Regions from separate parts of the Shewanella yunxiaonensis genome, predicted to be linked through region 1. Evidence: riboswitches for the same ligand, from Rfam matches in the RefSeq annotation. Region 1 holds a riboswitch; the other holds the start of a gene.

Region 1 (11,622 bases):
AAGAAACCGGAATCGCAATCCGTAACAGACCAGAAACATCGTTATGGGTGTTTTCAACCGTGGCTTGGGCAGCTTCTACTTCGTTACAAATCGTCTGACAATGTTGGTAAAATAATGCGCCAACCTGCGTTAGACTGATAGAACGGGTATTACGCTGCAGTAGTCGTACGCCAAGCTCTTGTTCCAGCTGGGCAATTTTACGGCTAATAGTGGATTTAGGCAGGCCAGTATCTCTTGCTGCTTGAGAGAATCCTTCTGCTCTGACCACTGCAGCAAATAGTAGCATCCCATTCAAATCTGTCATATTTTTCCGACTGTCTCAAAAATGGAACAAAGCGTCTAAGGCAGTTTAATGGCAATGAAGTAGATAACAAAGTTATATTTATTGGCTGTACGTATAATTTAGAGGCTTAGCAGAGGATCTTTTTGATGACCACCAATAAGCAGCCCGAAAACTCGACTCAAGCTCTAACGCCAGATCCATTGTTTCTTCATGCAGAACACCTGGCCAAGGACTTCTCTCTATTTCCCGAGCATAGTAAAAAAAGTCTGTCTGATGAAATCAACGGACTGTTGGATGACGAAGACATCCAAAGCAATCTTAAATCGTTGGCGCTGTTGGATGTGGACGGCTATGTTGCCAAAGTCATCCAACCAACCTTGGACAAAAATCGTCCTGGAGCCAAACGCATTATCGCCGATCTGAAAGGCAAGATGATCGTCGAAAAACACAACGGCCCTTTTTATTCTGCTGAAGTTGAATTGAACTTCGGTGGTCGTAACCGTCGTGTCGGATTTATTGCTCAAGAACGCACGACCTCTAATGGTGCCTGGATGCCTGAGCACCATTTAATGTGTTGTGAAGCAATTCGCCACTTTGCCGAACTGTCATTGCCAATCGTTTACTTTATCGATACCCCAGGGGCCGATGCCGGTGAAGTCGCTAACAGTCACAACCAAGCGCATTCCATCTCTCGTGCCATCGCTGAAAGCGCTAACGTGGACGTGCCAACAGTCGGTATCGTTATCGGCGCGGGATATTCCGGTGGTGCGATTCCTCTAGCCGCAGCTAACATCCTGCTGTCGGTACGTGACGGTATCTTTAATACTATTCAGCCTCAGGGGCTGCAGAGTATTGCACGTAAATACAACCTTTCATGGCAGGAATGCGCTAAGTCAGTCGGTGTTTCTCCGGAAGAGCTTTATACCGGGGGATGTATTGACGGTATTATTGATTTCTCACCATCTGATCGCGATGAACGCCAGCACAATCTCCGCCGCGCCATTATCAGTGGTATTGAAGCGGTAGAACGAGCGGCGGTTGCTTTCGTGAAAGAATCTGAAGATCTGCGTGAGCATTACAAGCGCAGTCTTAATCGTTTTCTTTATCCTTCCAAAAATCTGCAGGCTCTTGAAGATGCAGTGCATATGTCACTGGCGAGCAGCCCGACGATGCATCTTAACTTGTTTGGCAGTGCCTATCGCTATTTGCGTTACCTGACTGCTCGCAGCCGTATCCACTCCATTTCAATGGAGCAGTATGGCCGTCTGTCTAAGGTCAGTGTTCCGGAAGGTGATCTGCGCGCACGTATCCAGAAAGAGCAGGAAAAGGTGTTCCAGTCTTGGTTATCCAATCCTGACAAGCTGGTTTATGACGAAGAACTGGCGAAACTCTGGAACAACTTTATTGCCAAGCGCGACGAAGTTGCAACTGAACGTAATATGCTGACCCGCTTGATTTTGGGTGAGCCGAAAGAAAACTACAAAAAGGCTCGTAAAGCGCTGTTGTTCAACATTGGCTGGAGCCTGTATCACCGTTGGAAGAGTAACGCTGCCAACAACTTCAAAGGCTTGATCCATTATTTGGAAACCCTGCCCGGCGAAGTCACCCAAACGCCGTGGCCAGAATTGAATCAGCTGACATTGCTGGATGTTGTGGTCAATGAAGAGTTGCGTGAAGACTTTATCTGGCAGTGTTACAACATTCTGATCTTCAACGCGCTTTACGATAATGTGGTTGGTAATCTGGCCTCTATCGCAAAAGAAGCGATGATGAACAAGAGTTTGTCCCGTTCTTCAGTCGATGGTTTGCTGCACAAGTCGATTGACCGTGCAATCTCGACTCAAGATACCGCCAACGATAAGAGCAAATTCTATAAGTGGCTGAAGTACTTTATGTCTCAGGCCAACCGTGCAGAATTGCTGACCAAAACCGAACAGTGGAAGAGTGTGGGTTTCCCGCAACTTAACAACAGTCTGTTCGTGATCCTGACGTACTTCTTTGAACGTCTGCTGCCGGAATATTTCGACAGTGAAGAAGACAATACCCAGTACACTGGTGCAATTAACCCGGTACGTATTGGTCGCCGCAAAGATTTCTGGAACCGTCTCACCATGGGCTATCAGGATCTGTTGATCCAGAAAGTGCTGCGTGAGGAAAAGAAAGCCGGCAAGATGACCTGGGGCAATATTATTGACCAGTTCTTCTCCAAGTTTGATGAGCTGAATGGCGATAAGATGACTGCCAATTCATTGAACTTCCCTGGTTTCCGTCTTTCCATTGAAGATGCGCTGGATAAAGGTATTCGTCCTTGCGGATTGATTACCGGCATGGCCAATTTCAATCACAATGGCAAGAAAATCCGGGTCGGGGTAGCCGTATCTAATACCGCGTTCCAGGCCGGGGCTTTTGATATGGCCAGCGCTGAGAAATTCTCTGCGTTGCTGATTGAATGTGCCAAACGCCATATGCCGGTGATTTGTTTTATCAGTTCAGGTGGTATGCAGACTAAAGAAGGTGCTTCAGCGCTGTTCTCGATGGCTGTGGTTAACGACCGTCTGACCCGTTTCATCCGTGATAACGAACTGCCGGTGTTGATGTTTGGCTTCGGTGACTGTACCGGTGGTGCTCAGGCATCGTTCGTGACTCATCCATTGGTACAGACCTATTACATGTCTGGTACCAATATGCCGTTTGCTGGGCAGATGGTGGTTCCGGCTTATCTGCCGTCGACTTCAACACTGTCAAACTATTTGTCTAAAGTGCCGGGTGCGATGAATGGTCTGGTGCTTAATCCATTTAGTAATACGCTGGATGAGCAACTGCAGAGCATTGATCCTTTGATGCCGATGCCAACAGAAAGCATTGAAGACGTGATTTCTGGTGCATTGTCTTCATTGGTAGCTACTTCGCATGAAACCACTGCCGATGAAATTGTGCAGGATGATCCACGTGCGCTGATGAAGCCGATCAATAAGGTCTTGATCCATGCTCGTGGTTGTACCGCTGTGAAATTGATCCGTAAGGCACATGACAACAACATCAATGTGGTGCTGGTGGCTTCCGATCCGGATATGACAGCGGTGCCTGCAGAGATGCTGACTGCAAACGATAAGTTGGTTTGTCTTGGCGGTAACACTTCGGATGAATCATATCTCAACGCCTACTCAGTGTTGCGCGTTGCTGATTACGAGAAAGTGGATGCGTTGCACCCGGGTATCGGGTTCCTCTCAGAAAGTCCACAATTTGCGGCGTTGTGTGTGAACAACGGCGTCAACTTCGTTGGTCCTAGTGTTAACTCCATGACCACCATGGGTAATAAGTCCAACGCTATTAAGACCTCTCAGTCACAAAATGTGCCGGTAGTACCAGGGTCTCACGGTATTCTGACCAATGCTGAGCAGGCGGTGAACGTTGCCAACGAAATCGGTTACCCTGTGCTGTTGAAAGCGGTACAAGGCGGTGGTGGTAAAGGTATTCAGGTTGTGCGGCGTCCAGAGGACATGATTGGCCTGTTCCAGAAAACGTCTACTGAGGCAGCAGCAGCTTTCGGTAACGGCGACCTGTATCTGGAAAAATACGTTACTTCTCTGCGTCATATTGAAGTGCAGTTGCTACGTGATAAGTTTGGCAACACCAAAGTGTTGGGTATTCGTGACTGCTCAGTTCAGCGCAACAACCAGAAGGTGATTGAAGAATCTGGTTCTACCATGTTGCCTGATGAACTGAAGCAAAAAGTGATGAAGTACACTGAGGCTTTAGGTAATGCCACTGATTACACCGGCGCGGGTACCGTAGAGTACATCTACAACCTGGACGCGAACGAAGTGTATTTCATGGAAATGAATACCCGTTTACAGGTAGAGCATCCAGTTACTGAAGTGACCTCTGGTATCGATATCGTTAGTGCGCAATTTGATATTGCCGCTGGGCGTTCAATTGAAAAACTGCAGCCAAAAGAATTGGGGTACGCTGTTGAAGTGCGTGTGACTGCTGAAAAAGCGGCACTGGATAGCCATGGTGTATTGCAGTTGGTGCCAAACCCAGGGCTGATCACCGAATGCGTTATGCCTCAGCGTGATAACGTTGAAGTGATCTCAATTGCTGCCGAAGGTAAGGAAGTTTCTCCGTACTACGATAGCCTGATTGCGCAGATCATTATTCATGGTGAAGACCGTGAAGATACTATCAATAAGATGCTGGACTATCTGGATAGTGTCGTGATTAAAGGTATTGCGACTAACATTCCATTACTGAAACGCATTTTGAGCGACCGCACTTTCCGTGATGGTGTTTACGACACTAACTATCTGCCCCGCTTGATGGCTGAACTGGATATTCCGGCGCTGATTGCTGAGATGGAAGCGGCTGCAGAAACGCAGGGCGTTGATACTGAATCCTTGCGTGTTGGTGAGTCTAATGAGCTGAAAGTGTTGGCACAAGGTGCCGGTATTTTCTACACCTCTCCAGCACCTGGTGAAGCAGACTTTGTGAAAGAAGGTGACATTGTGACTGTGGAACAGACACTGGCACTGACCGAAGCAATGAAGATGTTCTCTCAAATGACGCTGGCAGGCTTTAACCGCAAGGGTGCTGTGCTGTATCCGGAAGATAAGAAGTATCGCATTGAGCGTATTCTCAACGGTAACGGGCAGCAGGTATCTCAAGGCGATCTGCTGTTTGTGGTGTCACCTGTAGAAGAGTAAATCTTAACTTGCTTAAAAAAGCCCGCAGATGCGGGCTTTTTTATTGATGATGGAACTCGGTGTTGATGATGCGACAGGATTCTGTTTAGTGAGCATCTGTTAGTCCTGATTACAGCGCTTTTAACATAAAATGTCACAAAAGTTTCTATTATTTGCGCGAATATAAGATTTGGCCGTAAGGACATCCGTATTTCTGTGTCTTCATTTTAAATATAACCAATTGAAATTAAATGTATTTTTAAAGTAATCTGTGTAAACAAAGGGTTACTCTTGAAGGTGCTGGCGAAATTTGAAACTCCTCATTGCAGGATACAGGGATTTCGGTGTTATAATACGCGCCTTAATTTATGGGGTTCCGTCTGTCGCAGCAACGAAGTGGCATACTCCGTCTCCTATTCACTAACTCATAATGAAGTTGAATCATGACTGACTTATCGAAATACAGAAACATTGGTATTTTCGCTCACGTTGACGCGGGCAAGACTACCACCACCGAGCGTATCCTGAAACTCACTGGTAAGATCCATAAAATAGGTGAAGTACATGATGGCGCTTCAACCATGGACTTCATGGAGCAGGAAGCTGAACGTGGTATTACCATTCAGTCAGCTGCGACCACCTGCTTCTGGAAAGACCACCGTTTTAACATCATCGACACTCCTGGGCACGTTGACTTCACTGTTGAAGTTTATCGTTCTCTGAAAGTATTGGACGGTGGTGTTGGCGTATTCTGCGGTAGCGGCGGTGTAGAACCTCAGTCCGAAACCAACTGGCGTTATGCTAACGAATCAGAAGTTGCTCGTCTGATCTTCGTAAACAAACTGGACCGTATGGGTGCAGACTTCCTGCGTGTAGTTGGTCAGATCAAACGTGTACTGGCGGCTACTCCATTGGTAATGACTCTGCCTATCGGTCGTGAAGACGAATTCACTGGTGTGGTAGACGTACTGACCCGCAAAGCCTATGTATGGGATGATTCAGGTCTGCCAGAAAACTACACTGTGACAGACGTGCCTGCTGACATGGTTGATCTGGTTGAAGAGTACCGTGAACAGATGATCGAAACTGCCGTTGAGCAGGATGATGATCTGATGGAAGCTTACATGGAAGGTGAAGAACCTTCTATCGACGATATCAAGCGTTGTATCCGTAAAGGTACAATCAATCTGTCGTTCTTCCCCACATTCTGTGGTTCTGCATTCAAGAATAAAGGTATGCAGCTGTTGTTGGACGCGGTAGTTGATTATCTGCCTTCTCCAACTGAAGTTGTGCCTCAGCCACTGACTGACCCAGAAACTGGTGAAGAAACTGGCGAAGTTGCTACTGTTTCTGTGGATGAACCACTGCGCGCTTTGGCATTCAAGATCATGGATGACCGTTTCGGTGCCTTGACCTTCGTTCGTATCTATTCAGGTGTGATGAAGAAAGGCGATACCATCCTGAACAGCGCGACTGGCAAGACCGAACGTATCGGCCGTATGGTGATGATGCATGCTAACGACCGTAGCGAAATCGATTCTGCTCAGGCCGGTGACATTATCGCTGTCGTGGGTATGAAGAACGTTCAGACCGGTCATACTCTGTGTGATCCTAAGCACGAATGTACTCTGGAACCTATGATCTTCCCAGATCCAGTGATCTCTATCGCGGTAACTCCGAAGGACAAAGGTGCTTCTGAGAAACTGGGTATCGCACTGGGTAAAATGGTGGCTGAAGATCCATCATTCCAGGTGGAAACTGACCAGGAAACTGGCGACACCATCCTGAAAGGGATGGGTGAATTGCACCTGGACATCAAAGTCGACATTCTGAAACGTACTCACGGTGTTGAACTGAGCGTAGGTGCGCCACAGGTGGCTTATCGTGAAACTATCACTAAAGCCGTTGAAGATAGCTACACTCACAAGAAACAGTCTGGTGGTTCTGGTCAGTACGGTAAGATTGATTACCGCATCAAACCAGGTGAAGCCAACACTGGCTTCAAGTTTGTGTCTTCAGTAGTGGGCGGTAACGTACCTCGTGAATTCTGGCCAGCTGTTGAATCTGGTTTCGAATCTATGATGAAAGAAGGCCCTCTAGCAGGCTTCCCTGTACTGGACGTAGAAGTTGAACTGATTGATGGTGCTTACCACGCAGTTGACTCATCAGCTATCGCGTTTGAAATTGCTGCGAAGGCTGCGTTCCGTCAGACTATGCCAAAAGCGGGTCCACAGCTGCTGGAACCTATCATGAAGGTTGACGTGTTCACTCCAGACGCTAACGTCGGTGATGTGATTGGTGACCTGAACCGTCGTCGCGGCATGATCAAGGATCAGGAAGCTGGCCTGACTGGCGTACGCGTTAAGGCTGACGTGCCATTGGCTGAAATGTTCGGTTATATCGGTACTCTGCGTACAATGACTTCAGGTCGTGGTCAGTTCTCTATGGAGTTCTCACACTACGCTGCATGTCCTGCCAACGTTGCAGAAAAAGTTATTGCTGAAACCAAAGCTAAAAAAGCTGCTAAATAAGCTTGCTTAGTGAAGAAAAAACCCGCCATCTGGCGGGTTTTTTTATGACAAAAATAAATGATAAAAAAGCCAGCTAATCGCTGGCTTCATAAAAATCTAGTTCAGATGGAATAATTAAGCTTCCAGATGACCACAGAAACGATAACCTTCCCCATGGATAGTAGCGATGATTTCCGGAGTATCCTGATGGCTTTCAAAGTGCTTACGGATACGGCGGATAGTTACGTCCACAGTACGGTCGTGTTGTTTCAGTTCACGTCCGGTCATTTTCATCAGCAGTTCTGCACGAGTCAGAATTTTGCCAGGGTTTTCCACAAAGTGGAGCATGGCACGAAATTCGCTACGCGGCAGCTTATAAGATTCACCCTCTGGGCTGACCAGCGAACGGCTGTTAATGTCCAAACTCCAGCCATTGAAGTTATAGCTATCAACCGCAGATTTTTCTTCCGGCTCAGTGCCCGCTGTGGTAACACGTGTCAACAGGTTACGCGCGCGAATGGTTAATTCTCGTGGATTGAATGGTTTGGTGATGTAATCATCTGCACCGATTTCCAACCCCAGGATTTTATCCACTTCGTTGTCACGGCCAGTGAGGAAAATCAAACCGATATTATTGATTTCACGCAGTTCCCGTGCGAGCAATAACCCATTTTTACCGGGCAGGTTGATATCCATAACGACCAAGTTAATCTTGTTATCCTGTAAGGCCTTGTGCATTTCTGCGCCATCATTGGCTTCAGTAACAACGTATCCTTCAGCTTCGAAAATACTTCTCAGCGTGTTACGGGTAACTGCTTCATCTTCTACGATAAGAATGTGCGGGTTCTGCATATCATGTACCTAATAAATCAGATTGTTCTAACCACGAGCGGAGCTCATGTTCAATTGCTTTCTATGAATCCTGATGACTTCATTCCAGTACTGGTGAAACCAAATTACATTGTCGGCACTGCATGATTAGTTGAATTTTGGCATACGGTTGTTACCAGTACGCGAATTGTATTAACTGAGATATCCAGAGATGAAATTAGTTCCTGATTTCCATAGATATCCAGTTTATTTTCCTTCGGATGCTTAAGCGCACCACAAAGGGCTTTGGTCAGACATCGTGACCGCTATGTCCAGCGGCCAGCACAAACATGACCGATTTGTGATGAGTATTAACATTGTACTCTTATTGTGCATTTGTTAACAAATGAAATGTTAACAAATGCTGTTGGTATTCAGCCGAGAGTCAGCAAAATTTCGTAAAGTAACATCAATTTTATGACACAGTGTTTCAGAGACTAGGTGAGTGCCTCAGCTTTTGTTAAACTGGCGCCGGTTACTTCAGGGGCTACTGATTGATGAATGACGGATTAGAACAACTTTGGCAACACTACCTGGATTGCTGCTTTCTGCTTACACAGCCATTGTCCTCTGCTTTACCCTTTGCCATCATTACCGCACATAACCCGCAAGGGCAAGAGTTAGAACCCTGTCAAAATCGACTTTTAGATCGTGCCTTACAACGCGATATTGAGCAGTTATTGGTGCCATACCGGGTAATCATTGGTACTGCGCCAGATCACAGCCATATGGAGAAAAGTTGGGTGCTGTTTGTCAGTCGCGAGCAAGCAAGTGAATTAGCCAGTAAGTATCAACAGAATGCATATTACTATGTGCAGGAAGATGTCCTTTATCTGGTGTCGTGTCGGGACAGTCGACAAACAGAAACGATGGGGCCGTTCAGTCAGCGGGTTCACATCGTCTCAGAGTTGCCTGAATTTTGTGACTGAATTTTACTAATCTTCGCTGAAAGTTGGCAGCGAAGAAATTATCGTTGACTTAGTGCGTCTATTGTTGGTAATGTCGGCGTCCCCGCTTTAATCGCGGGGGAAACAGAAGAGGAGCGTTAACTAGGTAGTGAACTCGAGGAGGCCAATCTCCGATAACGGTTCATGAGGGAGATTAACGCCGAGGCTACAGGATCATCTGGCGGATCCTCTGGTCGGTTGTTCAGGCTGAATCCTGATGACTGTCACCTTTTAATGGTGGAGAGCTTCTGGTGAGGATCATTTTTCCCTTTCTCAGGGTGCCTTTGTATCAGCACCAGGCTCTTCGAACGAATTTTGTTCGGGGCTGATTATGAATTCAATGTTATTTCTCCTGTTATCTCCTTGTCCTAGGGAGGTAAGGTAATGTCTCTCGTTGTTGCTAAATTTGGTGGTACATCTGTCGCGGATTATTTTGCGATGGGACGCTGCGCCGATATCGTACTGGCTAATCCTGCCACCCGCTTAGTTGTCGTGAGTGCCTCTAGTGGGGTCACTAATCTGTTGGTGGAATTAGCACAACCTGGTGTAACTGAACCACAGCGGTTAGCGGTACTAAAGAAAATTGCCGCCATTCAATATGCGATTGTGGATAAATTACCGCGCAATGATGATGTTGCCGCCGACGTTGACGCGCTACTCACTCGGGTAGATGTACTGAGTCAGCAGTTGCTAAAAAATACCGATAAAGCAATCATCGATGATCTGCTGTCGTTAGGAGAGCGGTGTTCATCTGTATTGTTTGCTGCTGTATTACGGGAAAAGGGGGCGAAGGCCAGTGCGTTTGATGTGCGCCAGGTAATGCGTACCGATAGCAACTTCGGCAGAGCAGAACCGCAGATTACGGAGATCCGTCAATTAGCGCAAGCGCAATTGCTGCCGCAGCTTAGTGAGCAGTTACTTGTGACTCAAGGCTTTATCGGTGCTGATGCAAATAACTGTACCACTACCTTGGGGCGTGGTGGCAGCGATTACTCGGCCGCATTGCTGGCTGAAGCATTAGATGCTAACGCTGTTGAAATCTGGACCGATGTCGCCGGTATTTATACTACCGATCCGCGTTTAGCACCTAACGCCAGACCTATCCCAGAGATCAGTTTCAATGAAGCCGCTGAGATGGCAACATTTGGTGCGAAGGTGTTGCATCCGGCAACAATTTTGCCTGCGGTAAGACAGCAAATTCAAGTTTTCGTCGGCTCCAGTAAAGAACCTGAAAAAGGGGGAACCTGGATCCGTCATCAGGTGGAAAATCCACCGGTGTACCGCGCGGTAGCCTTGCGACGTGATCAAACATTGTTGAATCTGCATAGTTTGCAGATGCTGCATGCTCAAGGTTTTTTGGCGGAAACTTTTGCAACGCTGGCGCGCCATAAGATATCGGTAGATTTGATCACTACCTCAGAAGTGAACGTATCACTGACACTGGATAAAACCGGTTCTGAGTCCAGTGGCCAGGGATTATTGACGGAAGCGCTGCTGCAGGAGCTATCACAACACTGCCGTGTGCGGGTTGAGGATAAATTGGCACTGGTGGCGATTATTGGTAACCGTATTGCGACTACTGCGGGTATCTGTCAGCAGGTATTTGGCGTGTTAGCATCGCACAATGTCCGAATGATATGCCAGGGCGCCAGTCCTCATAACCTATGTGTATTGGTGCATGAGGCAGAAGCAGCGGATGTTGTTGCGGCATTGCACCGTTCGCTATTTGAAAACGTCGAGCAAGTCTGATGCAGCCTGAGCGGTTATCGGTAGGTGAACTGGCCGCGGGACAACCGCTGACAGTACCGGTATATCGGTTTATTGGCACTGATGCCTCAGCCCCATCCGTGTATATTCAGGCGAATGTGCATGGTGCCGAAGTGCAGGGTAACGCGGTTATCCTGCAGTTGCTGCGTTATTGGCAAGCGCACCCACCGAAAGGCAATGTCACGCTGGTACCTTTAGCAAATCCGCTAGGGATTAACCAGAAAAGTGGTGAATTTACCCTCGGACGCTTTGATCCCATCAGTGGTGAGAACTGGAATCGACAATATCTGGATAATCAGTTGCCGCTGGCGCAGTGGGTTAGCGAACATTATCACCTTGCAGACGCTGAGTTGGTCAGCGCCTATCGCCAGGTGCTACAGACTAACCTGCAGCGGCGTCTGCAAAGTCCTTGGGGGGTGACGACCGGACAACGGCTGGCTTACACGTTACAGCTGATGGCGAGTGAGGCTGATATTGTGCTAGACCTGCATACGGGGCCGAAATCTTGTCAGCATCTGTATTGTCCGGCATATCAGCAACAGGCTGCGAAAGAGTTTTCAATT
Region 2 (11,622 bases), 1.8 Mb from region 1:
TTATGTAGTAAACTCTCTACTTAGGTCTCATTTTTCAGTTTTTTAAACTGGAAATGAGCGAGAGAAAACATAATTTCTGCGATAATTCACTTTAGTTACGAAAGTTTCAAAATTAACCCAATGATCCCCTTATTCGAAAAACCCAGCGTTTTTGCCAGTTTCATTTATCGCCACGCCCGCATTATCCACACGCTGAAAATTGCGTTAGCTCTGTCTATCGTTGCCCTGGGAAACTGGATCAAACCAGTGCCGCACTTCATTTGGGCCATGGTAACCATTGTGATCATTATGATGGGTCTGCCACAGGTCGGTGGTGCCATCGAAAAATCCTTACAACGTGCCATTGGGACCTTGATAGGCTCGGCCTATGGGGTGTTTCTGGTGGTCGCGATCGACAGTTACTGGAACCTGATGGGGTTACTGATCCTTGGTGTGTGTGTGGTGGTTTTGCTCAACGCCGGGCGATACAGCTACGCCTATCTGGTGACCGGTTTTACCATGATCATTGTGATTGGCGACGCCAATCACGATACCTCTGAAGCATTGTGGCGCAGTGCCAACATCCTTATCGGATGCGTTATCGCGGTGCTGGTTTCGCTGTTTGTGCTGCCGATTAAAGCCAAGCAGGACTGGCGCGCCCAGTTAGGTAAATCATTCTCCCTGATGGCGAGCGTGCTGGACAACCATGTCAAGGCCAGCTCTGATTCTGAATTACCGGCCGAACGCAGCAAACTGGAAAATGCCATGAAAGCGGTACTCGCCCAGAAGAAGCTGCTGTTCTCCTTAGAGTGGGAAAGTCAGACGCTGAAAAAACACCCTCAAATCCTCACGGAATTGGCAAACGAACAAGTACGGGTAATTACCTTACTGGAACTGCTGCTGATGACTCATTGGAGCGAGGAAGAGAATGAAGCATACAGCCGTATCAAACAGATTGCCGTTCATCTGCAGCAAGACTTTGCCGCACTGGCAGACTACGTAAATAGCAAAACCAATGAGCGCCCGAAACTACCGGCAGGACTTGAACAACAACTACAACAACAGCTGTTGTCAGCCCAACATGGCACTATTGCTACCGATAGTACGCAGGCAGACTATCAACACTTTGCATATAGCGGCTATAGCTGGCTTATCTATCAGCTGGCGTTGGCATTATTGGCGATTGATAACGAGCTGGATAAACTGGAACAAGCTTATGCTAATCAGAAGCTACTGTTAGCGAACATCATCGGTGAATAAGCACAGTTAAGCCGTTAATGGGTAACGGCTTAATGGCTAGTTGAAATCATCAGTCCCAAATCAGTTCGCGGAAGTGTTTACGGCACACAGATTCATAACTTTCATTGCCACCAATCGCAACCTGCACCCCTTCTCTTACCGGATGACCTTCACTATCACGGCGCACCACCATATTGGCTTTGCGCCCACAGAAACAGATAGTTTTAAGCTCTACCAGTTTGTCGGCCCATGCGAGCAAATACTGACTGCCACTGAAAAGTTCTCCCTGAAAGTCAGTACGCAGGCCATAACACAGCACGGGAATATCGAGCTTATCGACGACATAAGCTAACTGCTTAACCTGTTCTTTGCTTAAAAATTGGGACTCATCCACCAGCACACAGTGAATAAACGTTTGCTGGTGCTCAGACTCAATAATTTTCACCAGGTCGTCATCACCATGAAATATCAGTGCATCACTTTCCAGACCAATACGAGATGCCACCTTGCCGGTACCGAAGCGATTATCAATCGCCGGGGTCATCACCAAGGTGTTCATACCACGCTCACGATAGTTATATGAGGATTGCAGTAAAGAAGTGGATTTCCCGGCATTCATCGCCGAATAGTAAAAGTAAAGCTGAGCCAAAACCGCTGCTCCCTGAGTATTGGATGAGGCTCATATTACCCTGTTTACACCCAAAAATCAGCGCCCAGCACTGTGTCTGAGCGCATATGCCACGGGATAAAGTTAATCAAATTGTTACAATTTCAGTCCGAGGTAACGCCTTCAAAACCGAGTGTTTCAGTTTGGATTAAGTCGTGATTGTTAGCGTGCAGCGTTCATCTGCTAACGACAATGGAACCGTATAATATGCACAAAACTCTTTTAGCATTGGCACTGGGACAAGCCTTGTTACTGACCGGCTGTGTCGGTCATGACAATAAATCGCAGGTTGCAGTAGTCACTGACGCCGTGCAGCAGAATCCCTTCTTTACCCCCAGCGTATTGCAGTATCAAGCCCCAGATTTCAGCCAGATCCACACGCAGCACTTTCAGCCCGCGTTGGAAGCTGGGATTGCCGCGCATGACAGAGAAGTCCAGACGATTGCCAATCAGGAAGCACTGCCTACCTTTGACAACACCATTGTGGCACTGGAAAAATCAGGTGCACTCCTGGGTCGCGTTTCTGCTGTTTTTTACAATCTGAGCGGTTCCAACAGTACCCCAGAAATCCGTCGTATTCAGAGCGAAATGGCGCCCAAAATGGCGGCACACACCGACAATATCAACCTTAATCCTACACTATTCGCCCGTATTGATAAGCTCTATCAACAACGGCAACAGTTGGGGCTGAATGCCGAGCAGATAAGGCTCATTGAAGACTATCACCAGCGCTTTGTCTTGGCCGGCGCACAGTTGAGTGAAGCACAGAAAGTGCAAATTCGAGTCCTCAATGAAGAACAGTCCAAGCTTACCAACGAATTCCAGCAGCGACTGCTAAGACTTACCAAAGCTAGCGCCGTGGTGATAGATGATGTGGCGCAACTTGATGGTTTGTCTGATTCCGCCATCCGCAATGCCGCCAAAGATGCCAAAGACGCAGGCCATGAAGGTAAATACCTGCTGAATATCACTAATACCACGCGACAACCGGTGTTGGCACAACTGCATAACCGCGAACTGCGTCAGAAAATCTGGCAGGCATCGGCGAACCGAGGGCTCAGCGGCGCAGATGAAACGGTATCGCTGGTTGCTCGTTTGGCCCAACTGCGCGCCGAAAAAGCGCAATTGCTCGGATTTGATAATTGGGCCAGCTATCGTTTGGCACCACAAATGGCGAAAACGCCACAAGCAGTATTTGAGATGTTTGGCTCGATGGTGCCAGCGGTGGTGGCAAATACGCAGCAAGAAGCTAACGCCATTCAGGCGATGATCACCAAGACCGGCGGCAACTTCACTCTGCAGCCGTGGGATTGGGCTTATTACGCTGAAAAAGTGCGACAACAGCAATACGACTTGGATGAGAACAGCCTGAAACCCTATTTTGAATTCAATCGGGTACTGCAGGACGGCGTATTCTACACCCTTAATCAACTTTACGGCGTGACGTTTAAACCAAGACCCGATCTGCCGGTATATCATCCAGATGTAAAAGCCTGGGAAGTGTTTGATGCTGATGGCACTAGCTTGGCGATATTCTACGGTGACTATTTTGCCCGAGAAGGCAAACGTGGCGGGGCCTGGATGAGTTCTTTTGTCCGGCAAAGCACGCTACTGGGGCAAAAACCAGTGGTGGTCAATGTCATGAATATCCAGAAAGCACCTGATGGCGAACCAACGTTTGTCAGTTATGACCAGGTCACCACTATGTTCCATGAACTTGGTCATGGCACCCATGGCATGTTTTCTAACGTCACCTACCCTAGCCTCTCTGGTACCGCTGTTTCAAGAGACTTTGTCGAGTTTCCATCCACCTTTGAAGAAGATTGGGCCGGTCATCCGCAGGTGTTAGCCAACTATGCCAAGCACTATCAGACTGGTGAGCCGCTGCCGAAAGATATGCTGGACAAACTATTGCGCTCCCGTAGCTTCAACATGGGCTTTGATACGCTTGAGTATATGTCCGCTGCGTTACTGGATCTGGAATGGCATAGCCTGAGTGCAGATGCGCCCCTGCAAAATGTTGAACAGTTTGAAGCTAAAGCATTGGCAAAACATGGGGTGAATTTAGCAGCAGTACCACCACGTTATCGTTCCAGCTATTTTGCGCATTCATTCCCAGGCGGCTACAGCGCCAGTTATTACGCCTATATGTGGAGTGAGATCCTCGCGGCAGATGCCTTTGCTTATGTGCAGACACAAGGGGGACTCAATCGTGATATCGGCATGAAGTTCCGTAAGGCAATTCGTGAAGTTGGCAACAGCGTGCCACCAATGGAAGCTTATGAGAATTTCCGCGGGCAACAACCCACCACCGATGGACTGTTGAAACGCCGGGGATTGATGTAATCAATGGTTAGCATTGAGCAGTTATCGCGATAAAAAACGCAGCAGTCGCTGCGTTTTTTTATGCGGTATGACTAGTTATCGGATTTTAAGCGGAACCAGAACAACCCAATAAAAAATAACACTAAACAAGATAACAAGCCCAATGCGACCGACTCGGTATAGCCCATCACCAGATAACCACCCAGCGAGATAACGGCGACTAATAATGCATAAGGCAATTGCGTCATAACATGGTCAATATGGTGGCAGCTCGCGCCGGTAGAAGACAAAATGGTCGTGTCTGAAATGGGTGAGCAATGATCGCCAAATACCGAACCTGACAATACGGCTGCCATCATTGGCAACATCATCCCCTGATGCGTTCCCATCGCCATATCTGCCGCGATGGGCAACATAATGCCAAAGGTGCCCCAACTGGTGCCGGTAGCAAAAGCCGTAAACCCAGCCAGCACAAACAATACCGCTGGCAGCAGCGCAAACGGAATATTACCGCCCGCCAGACTCGCCATAAATTTACCGGTTTCCAACTGACCGATAATGCCGGAAATTGTCCATGCGAACAGCAGAATATAGATCGCTGGCAGCATCGACTTAGCCCCCACATATATGCCCAGAGCGATTTCTTTAAATGACAGTTTCTGTCGCACCGCTAATACCAAGGTGGTGAACAAACCAAGCAAGGCACCAAAAAACAATGACGAACTCACGTCGGTTTTTTCAAAGGCACCAATCACCGAAAAAGGTTTGCCTTCGCTTGAGAGCACATCGGCACCGCTGGCAATCATAAAATACAGCGTAGCAACAACCAGTACCGAAATTGGAATAAACAAACCGCCCACTTTACCGGTTTCGGCTTCTGCCAGTTCCGCGGTGGCGCCAGGAGGCACGCCTTTGGCTTCATCATAGAGTTGGCCCTTGCGCGCACTGAGTTCATGGCGTCGCATCGGACCAACATCCAACTCAAACATCGCCACAAACAACAACAGCAACAATGCAAATAAAGGATAGAAATTCATCGGGATCATCTCGACAAAAGCGGTTAGATGTCCCATCGAAGTCACACCATGCGTCGTCAGAATGCCACCAATCAACGCGATGATATAAGCCCCCCAACTGGATACCGGGGAGATCACACATACCGGTGCTGCTGTCGAATCCAGCAAATAGGCCAATTTAGCCCGGGAAATATAATAACGGTCAGTCAGCGGTTTGCAGATACTGCCAACCACCAGACTATTGAAGTAATCATCAATAAACACCACACATCCGAGAAACATCGTGAGTAACTTAGCGTCGCGGCGTTTGCGAATGTGCTGTTTAGCCCAGTTTGCGAAAGCACGGGCAGAACCACTGACGGTGATCAGCGCCGTGATCATTCCCAGCACAATCAGAAAACCTAAGATATACAGGTTCCAGCTATTCGGTGCACCATCGCTCCAGAATAAGCCAGACACCTTGTCACTGAGATAAATAGCAGAGTCAGTCACTGACCATTGATTCAGTAAAAGCGTACCAATAAGAATACCAACGCCAAGCGATAACAACACCTTACGCGTCATGATCGCCAGGATGATTGCCACCACAGGGGGCAAAAGAGAAAGTGCCGAATCGGCATAACTGAGTACTGTCATTTTTAATATATTCTTGTGTGACCGGCGGGAGGCACAAAAAGGTAGGTCACAGACATTACTGTACTGTGTTGAATACCTGGCCGATCATAGATGATCGACGTCTTTTCAGTAGCGCTCCACGGCAGTTAATTCGACTATTGCTAGCCTACCATGGCAGTGCTGCCCCTATTCGGGAACAGCCCCAACAGCGGAATTGATCGTTCCAGCTGTTTCGGCACCGGATCCTTTCGCGGCACATTAAACGGTATCACCCAGCTTGCCGTTACTTATATCAGGTGCGCCTCTACTTCTCAGATCGCCAGCAGGCGTGAGGCAGATAATAAAAAAGGCAGCAAGGGTGCTGCCCGTTGCTGCCTATCCTGACGCAGATATTGAATTAAATCAACTCTGCCAATCTTGGCAACGCCTCAAACAAGTCAGCCTCCAGACCATAATCCGCAACCTCGAAAATTGGCGCTTGTGGATCCTTGTTGATGGCGACAATAACTTTCGAGTCCTTCATACCCGCCAAGTGCTGAATAGCCCCGGAAATTCCAACCGCAATATACAGTTCAGGAGCGACAATCTTACCGGTTTGTCCGACCTGTAGATCATTGCTGATATAACCCGCGTCCACGGCAGCACGAGAAGCCCCCACTGCACCACCGAGTTTATCGGCAAGCGTTTCTAACATAGCAAAATTTTCGGCACTTCCCAGCGCACGACCACCGGAGATGACGACTCTGGCATTACCAAGTTCTGGTCGTTCGGATACCGCCATGGTATGGGATAACTCATGGCACACAGATGCCACCACCTGATCGATTACCACTACATCGGCATTTGCGTCGCTGGTTATGGCATCAAAAGCACTGACGCGAACAGTCGCAACCTTCACCGCATCTAGGCTTTTCACGGTTTCCAACGCATTACCTGCATATATCGGGCGCACGAAAGTATCAGCATCAACAACTTTAATGATTTCGGACACCATCGCGACATCCAGCAATGCTGCGACTCGAGGTAACAGATCTTTGCCTGCCGAAGAGGCCGCCGCCAACACATGGCTATGCCCAACGGCAATATTGGCGACCAGCTTGGCCAGATTATCCGCAAAGTGTGCTTGATAAACCGCATTATCTGCGACTAATACCCGCTTAACACCGTGCAATTTGGCCGCCGTATCGACGACCGTCGCGCAATCACTGCCGGCAACCAATACTTCAATTTCATCAGCCAGATTTATGGCGGCAGCCACCACCTTGGCAGTCTCAGCTTTCAGGCTGACATTATCATGTTCGGCAATTACTAATACGGTCATCTCAGATCACCTTTGCTTCATGTTTCAGCTTATCTACCAGTTCCTCGACAGAGGACACCATCACCCCAGCTTTGCGTTCAGCAGGCGGAGTCACTGACAGTATCTGCTGGTGTTGTTTTAGTGTTACGCCCAGTTCAGCGGCAGTAACGGTGTCCAATGGTTTCCGTTTGGCTTTCATAATATTTGGCAGCGATGCATAGCGTGGCTCATTGAGACGCAAATCGGCGGTCACTATGGCGGGCAGCGGTAATGTCAATGTTTGTACGCCACCATCAATTTCACGGTTCACGGTCAGTTGTCCACCATCGACATGGAGTTCTGAAGCAAAGGTGGCCTGCGGCACATCCAGTAAAGCCGCCAGCATCTGACCAGTCTGATTGTTATCACCATCAATGGACTGCTTGCCCAGCAAAATAAGGTCTGCCTGTTCCCGTAACTGTACTGCCTGGAGCACTTTAGCGACGGATAAAGGTGATAACACTTCATCAGTTTCAACCAAAATAGCGCGGTCAGCCCCCAAAGCCATTGCGGTACGTAATTGTTCTTGAGCCACTTTGGGACCGATACTCACAACCAACACTTCGTCGGCTTTTCCGGCTTCTTTAAGACGGACCGCTTCTTCTACGGCAATTTCACAAAAAGGATTGAGCGCCATTTTAACATTGGCGGTGTCTACCGCTGTATGCTCGGCATTGACTCGAATGTTAACGTTGGCATCTACCACACGTTTTACGGGTACCATTACTTTCATAGGAACGTCCTTCGCTGCACTCGTAACAAATGTTTTGATAATACCGGAGTTCCCGTCAGGGTGCCTCCTGTTTGCAGCAACTCTATGCTACGTTTACGTTCACGTCAATATAATTTAAACAGGTGTTTTATTTTCAATTTATTGAAGGTAATTTCTAATCGCTGAAAAATACGTGCTGAATTTAAGTCTAAAAAATATGGGAATTAAAAAAAATCGCCAATTAACAGAATTTCATTTGATCCATTTAAATAATGTTTCTATTATTCGCAATGGTGTCTTTTTAAATCCCAAGTTTTATAAGAAGTGGAATCAAAATAAATATGAGCGAATTTCTTGAAATATTGACTCACGCACGTCGTTTTAAGGCAGCGGTTAAAGATCTTAGCGTTGAAGAACTACGTGATCTTGCCAGTAAACTGGAAAAAATCGTAACTGAACGCGAAGAAGAAGCTGCTGAAGAAGCCAAAGCTCAGGCAGATCGTCTGGCTAAAATTGAAGAAATCCGTCAGCAGATGGAATCCGTTGGTCTTTCTGTTGAAGATTTAGGTGTTGTAACTGCAGTTAAACCGACTAAAAAACGTGCACCGCGTCCGGCAAAGTATAAAATTGAAGTTGCTGGCGAAACTATTACTTGGACCGGTCAAGGCCGTATGCCAACTGTCTTTAAAACTGAAGTTGAAAAAGGTCGCTCAATGGATGATTTTCTCATCGACTAATAGCGCCAAGTATTTAAAAGCCCCGCTAATCGGGGTTTTTTTATATCTAATGCACGTACTTTAATAAAACATTATATATTTATAATACTTACAATTAGTCATTGTTTTTTACATCGTTTGCGCAATAACAGTACTGCTGTCATATTCACTTAAAAAGGTCATTCCATTGATGAACTGCAGATGTTCACTGTGACGCTTTGCGCCCTAGCCTATATGGCCTCTCAGGCTAAACCCCGCCAACTCAATGACAACTCAGCGGATAACCGCGTTAAGCTATCTGCCCTGTTGCGGTAGTCAGCCAGTGCACTGCATGATGCCATCCGGCTAATAGAAAATAATAAATTTATCAAAATCGTTGCAGGAAATGACATCCCGATAAATGGCTATGAAATTAATCTATCCGGTTATCGAATTTACCCAAAATTTATTGACCACTATGCAGAATAGGCGCTTGTACAAACGCAAAAGCTAAACACATTTTCGCCGCCGATATATAAAATAAAACCTATCGAAGGTAATGCAGCTAATTGGCACTAATCACACAGAAAAGGAATGGATTTCTCAGATATATCCCGATAAAAGAGCATAAAGAATGGCTTTACTGCCGTACAAAGTGCTTACTTAGATGGAATATTTCAGGGTGCAGCAGAGTCTTTATCACTGGCAGATAAAACGTAAATGAGGTGGTATATAAATCCCGAACTAAGCAATTTATGGCCTTTAATAAAGGTAAATCGGCTCAGGATTATCCGACGGCTTTAATGGGCGTTATCGCCCTTATGTGCCAGGCGGTTAGTGTTGCCCGTTGGTATAATGACCGCGTTACCAAAGCCAAGGATTACTCAGAAGACATTCCAGCCGCAGCAGTTAATATCGCACTTAAACAGTTAAATAATATAAGAGCATAAGCGGTAATATTTAATGGTGGCATTCTTAACAATAAATTAAGAGCAGCGCAGTTATTAAGCGACAAAACCCGGCTATGCAGCTATTAGGATCGGTGCAGGAATTTGCACGCATCAACGCACTGGCAAGCTATCGACCACAACGGGGATTGCAATTAAATTTTCCTGCAGCGCCAGAGGTCAGAGATGAGTCCTCGGCTGCCAATGTATCCTTATCGCAACTGCACCACCGGGAACGAGCGCTCCAAAAAGTCCAGCGCTGGTCGCAGCCTGAGCGAGCCGATGAACCGATTGGTCAGGCATTCAAGGTGGCGGAACTACGGAAAGAAGTCGGTATTCCCTTTGTTATTGATCTTAGCGATGACGGGGACAGCCGCAACCAGCCCTCAGCCGCACAGACTGTCTCAAGGGGTTTTAACACCGGAAGCAGCCCTAAAAGCCATAACCGACGATGCGAGTTAGTTGGTGCCACCGGGCATGATGCCATGACTGAGGGCTATGATGTCAGTCTGGTAGTCAGCGATGGCGATGTTCTCGACCCAATGCCCCGTAAAATTGAAGTAATATATATAGATGGGCATCAGATTGATCTGAATTATCGTTATCGTCAGCTTTATCAAATGTATCTCAAGCGATAGAATTGACATAAGCGTTCTGCTTTGTCGCAGGGCGTAATCCGCCCCTCTATTCATAAGGTCCGACCATGAAACAACTGGTTATTATTCCACTCGCTGCAATTATTTGCGCCTGTGGCAGCGACTACAGTTTTAACTCCAATCTCGATCGCAAGGCATTTAAAGAATATTTTAAGCCTTCTGAAGTGCAGCTGTTTGATCATACTCAACCGACAGTGCCTTATGACACGCTGGGCATGGTAGAGGGTAATGCTTGCCAGATGGAAGAAAATGGCGCGCCCGTCAGTTTAGCGGATGCCCGCACGGATGCTCGCCGTAAGGCCGCTGATATCAAGGCCAACGGCCTGATTATCAAAAGTTGCACTGAGCTAAAAGAACCCGGCAAAGGCTGCTATAGCAGTGCCATTTGTGTAGGACAAGCTATCCGTCTGCACCAGAAGAACTGATCTTTCCTTTATGCAATTTGAAAACCGAATTGAAGCCGTTGCTGTATGCCGAACGCCTTATAAACAGAAGTTCGGCATCCCCAGACAGCCAGGACTGGTGGATTTTGTCCGCGGCTATGTCGAGCTCGTTCCCCCATACAACCACATTGATGCAGTAAGAGGACTGGAACAATATTCCCATCTCTGGCTGTTGTTTTGTTTCCACGAAAATCTGGCTCAAGGCTGGAAAACCACGGTGCGCCCGCCAAGGCTGGGTGGCAATGAAAAACTCGGGGTATTTGCCACTCGCTCGACCTTCCGCCCCAATGGTATCGGTCAGTCGGTAGTGAAACTGCACACAGTCCATCAGCAAAAAGGCAAAGTGGTATTGGAGATTTCGGGTATGGATCTGCTGGACGGCACACCGGTTATCGATATCAAACCCTACATTCCATTTTCCGATGCTATTCCTGATGCACTTGGTGGTATTGCCCAGCGAGCCCCGGAACAGGTAGATGTCGGTTTTACCGATGCCGCAGAGGCACAGATTGCTAAGATCAGCGCACAGTATCCCGGCCTTAAGCAACTGATAATAGCGGTGCTGGCGCAGGATCCTCGCCCCGCCTACAAAAAGGCGAAAGATGACCCTAAACGTTATCAGGTGGCGTTATACGATCTGGACATCTTCTGGTACGCCACCCCATCCGGTATTGAAGTGGTGGAGCTGCAACCGGCCCCCTCACAACGACAAGAGCAGCAACGCGATGCCGACGCCTAGTGCTGAAGCGTTACAAGAGCAGCACAAAAAGCGGCTGTCGTGGATGCCTTGGCTTTGGTATCGCTTAAAACCTAAACACCTGCTGTGGGCAACCCCCTGGCAACAACAAGTCCAGCAACAACTCTCGGAACTGGAAACCATCACTATTGGCGACAACTGTTTTATCGCGCCTGAGGCGGCGCTGTTTGCTGAACCCGGCCGCGCGATCACCATCGGCAGACAATGCATGATTGCCGCCAACTGCTTTCTC

Evidence for each region. A riboswitch is a leader RNA that binds a small molecule or an ion and turns the genes downstream of it on or off. The one in region 1 is predicted to bind lysine.
Region 2: linked by a shared signal. The riboswitch ahead of KDN34_RS04805 (Na+/H+ antiporter NhaC family protein) and the one ahead of lysC (lysine-sensitive aspartokinase 3) in region 1 are both predicted to bind lysine.

Annotation. Positions count from the first base shown of each region.
Region 1 covers NZ_CP073587.1:3,015,596-3,027,217, reverse strand. The annotation lists gene KDN34_RS13860 (LysR family transcriptional regulator) at 1-304, opposite strand, end outside; gene KDN34_RS13855 (ATP-binding protein) at 430-4,986, shown strand; gene fusA (elongation factor G) at 5,409-7,496, shown strand; gene arcA (two-component system response regulator ArcA) at 7,611-8,327, opposite strand; gene KDN34_RS13840 (DUF3293 domain-containing protein) at 8,843-9,274, shown strand; lysine riboswitch at 9,373-9,548, shown strand; gene lysC (lysine-sensitive aspartokinase 3) at 9,677-11,041, shown strand; gene KDN34_RS13830 (succinylglutamate desuccinylase/aspartoacylase family protein) at 11,041-11,622, shown strand, end outside.
Region 2 covers NZ_CP073587.1:1,020,102-1,031,723, reverse strand. The annotation lists gene KDN34_RS04820 (FUSC family protein) at 124-1,239, shown strand; gene KDN34_RS04815 (thymidine kinase) at 1,289-1,867, opposite strand; gene KDN34_RS04810 (M3 family metallopeptidase) at 2,093-4,231, shown strand; gene KDN34_RS04805 (Na+/H+ antiporter NhaC family protein) at 4,303-5,862, opposite strand; lysine riboswitch at 5,964-6,156, opposite strand; gene KDN34_RS04800 (electron transfer flavoprotein subunit alpha/FixB family protein) at 6,239-7,162, opposite strand; gene KDN34_RS04795 (electron transfer flavoprotein subunit beta/FixA family protein) at 7,164-7,913, opposite strand; gene KDN34_RS04790 (H-NS histone family protein) at 8,234-8,629, shown strand; gene KDN34_RS04785 (hypothetical protein) at 9,343-9,537, shown strand; gene KDN34_RS04780 (hypothetical protein) at 9,612-10,172, shown strand; gene rcsF (Rcs stress response system protein RcsF) at 10,238-10,615, shown strand; gene tsaA (tRNA (N6-threonylcarbamoyladenosine(37)-N6)-methyltransferase TrmO) at 10,626-11,372, shown strand; gene KDN34_RS04765 (acyltransferase) at 11,359-11,622, shown strand, end outside.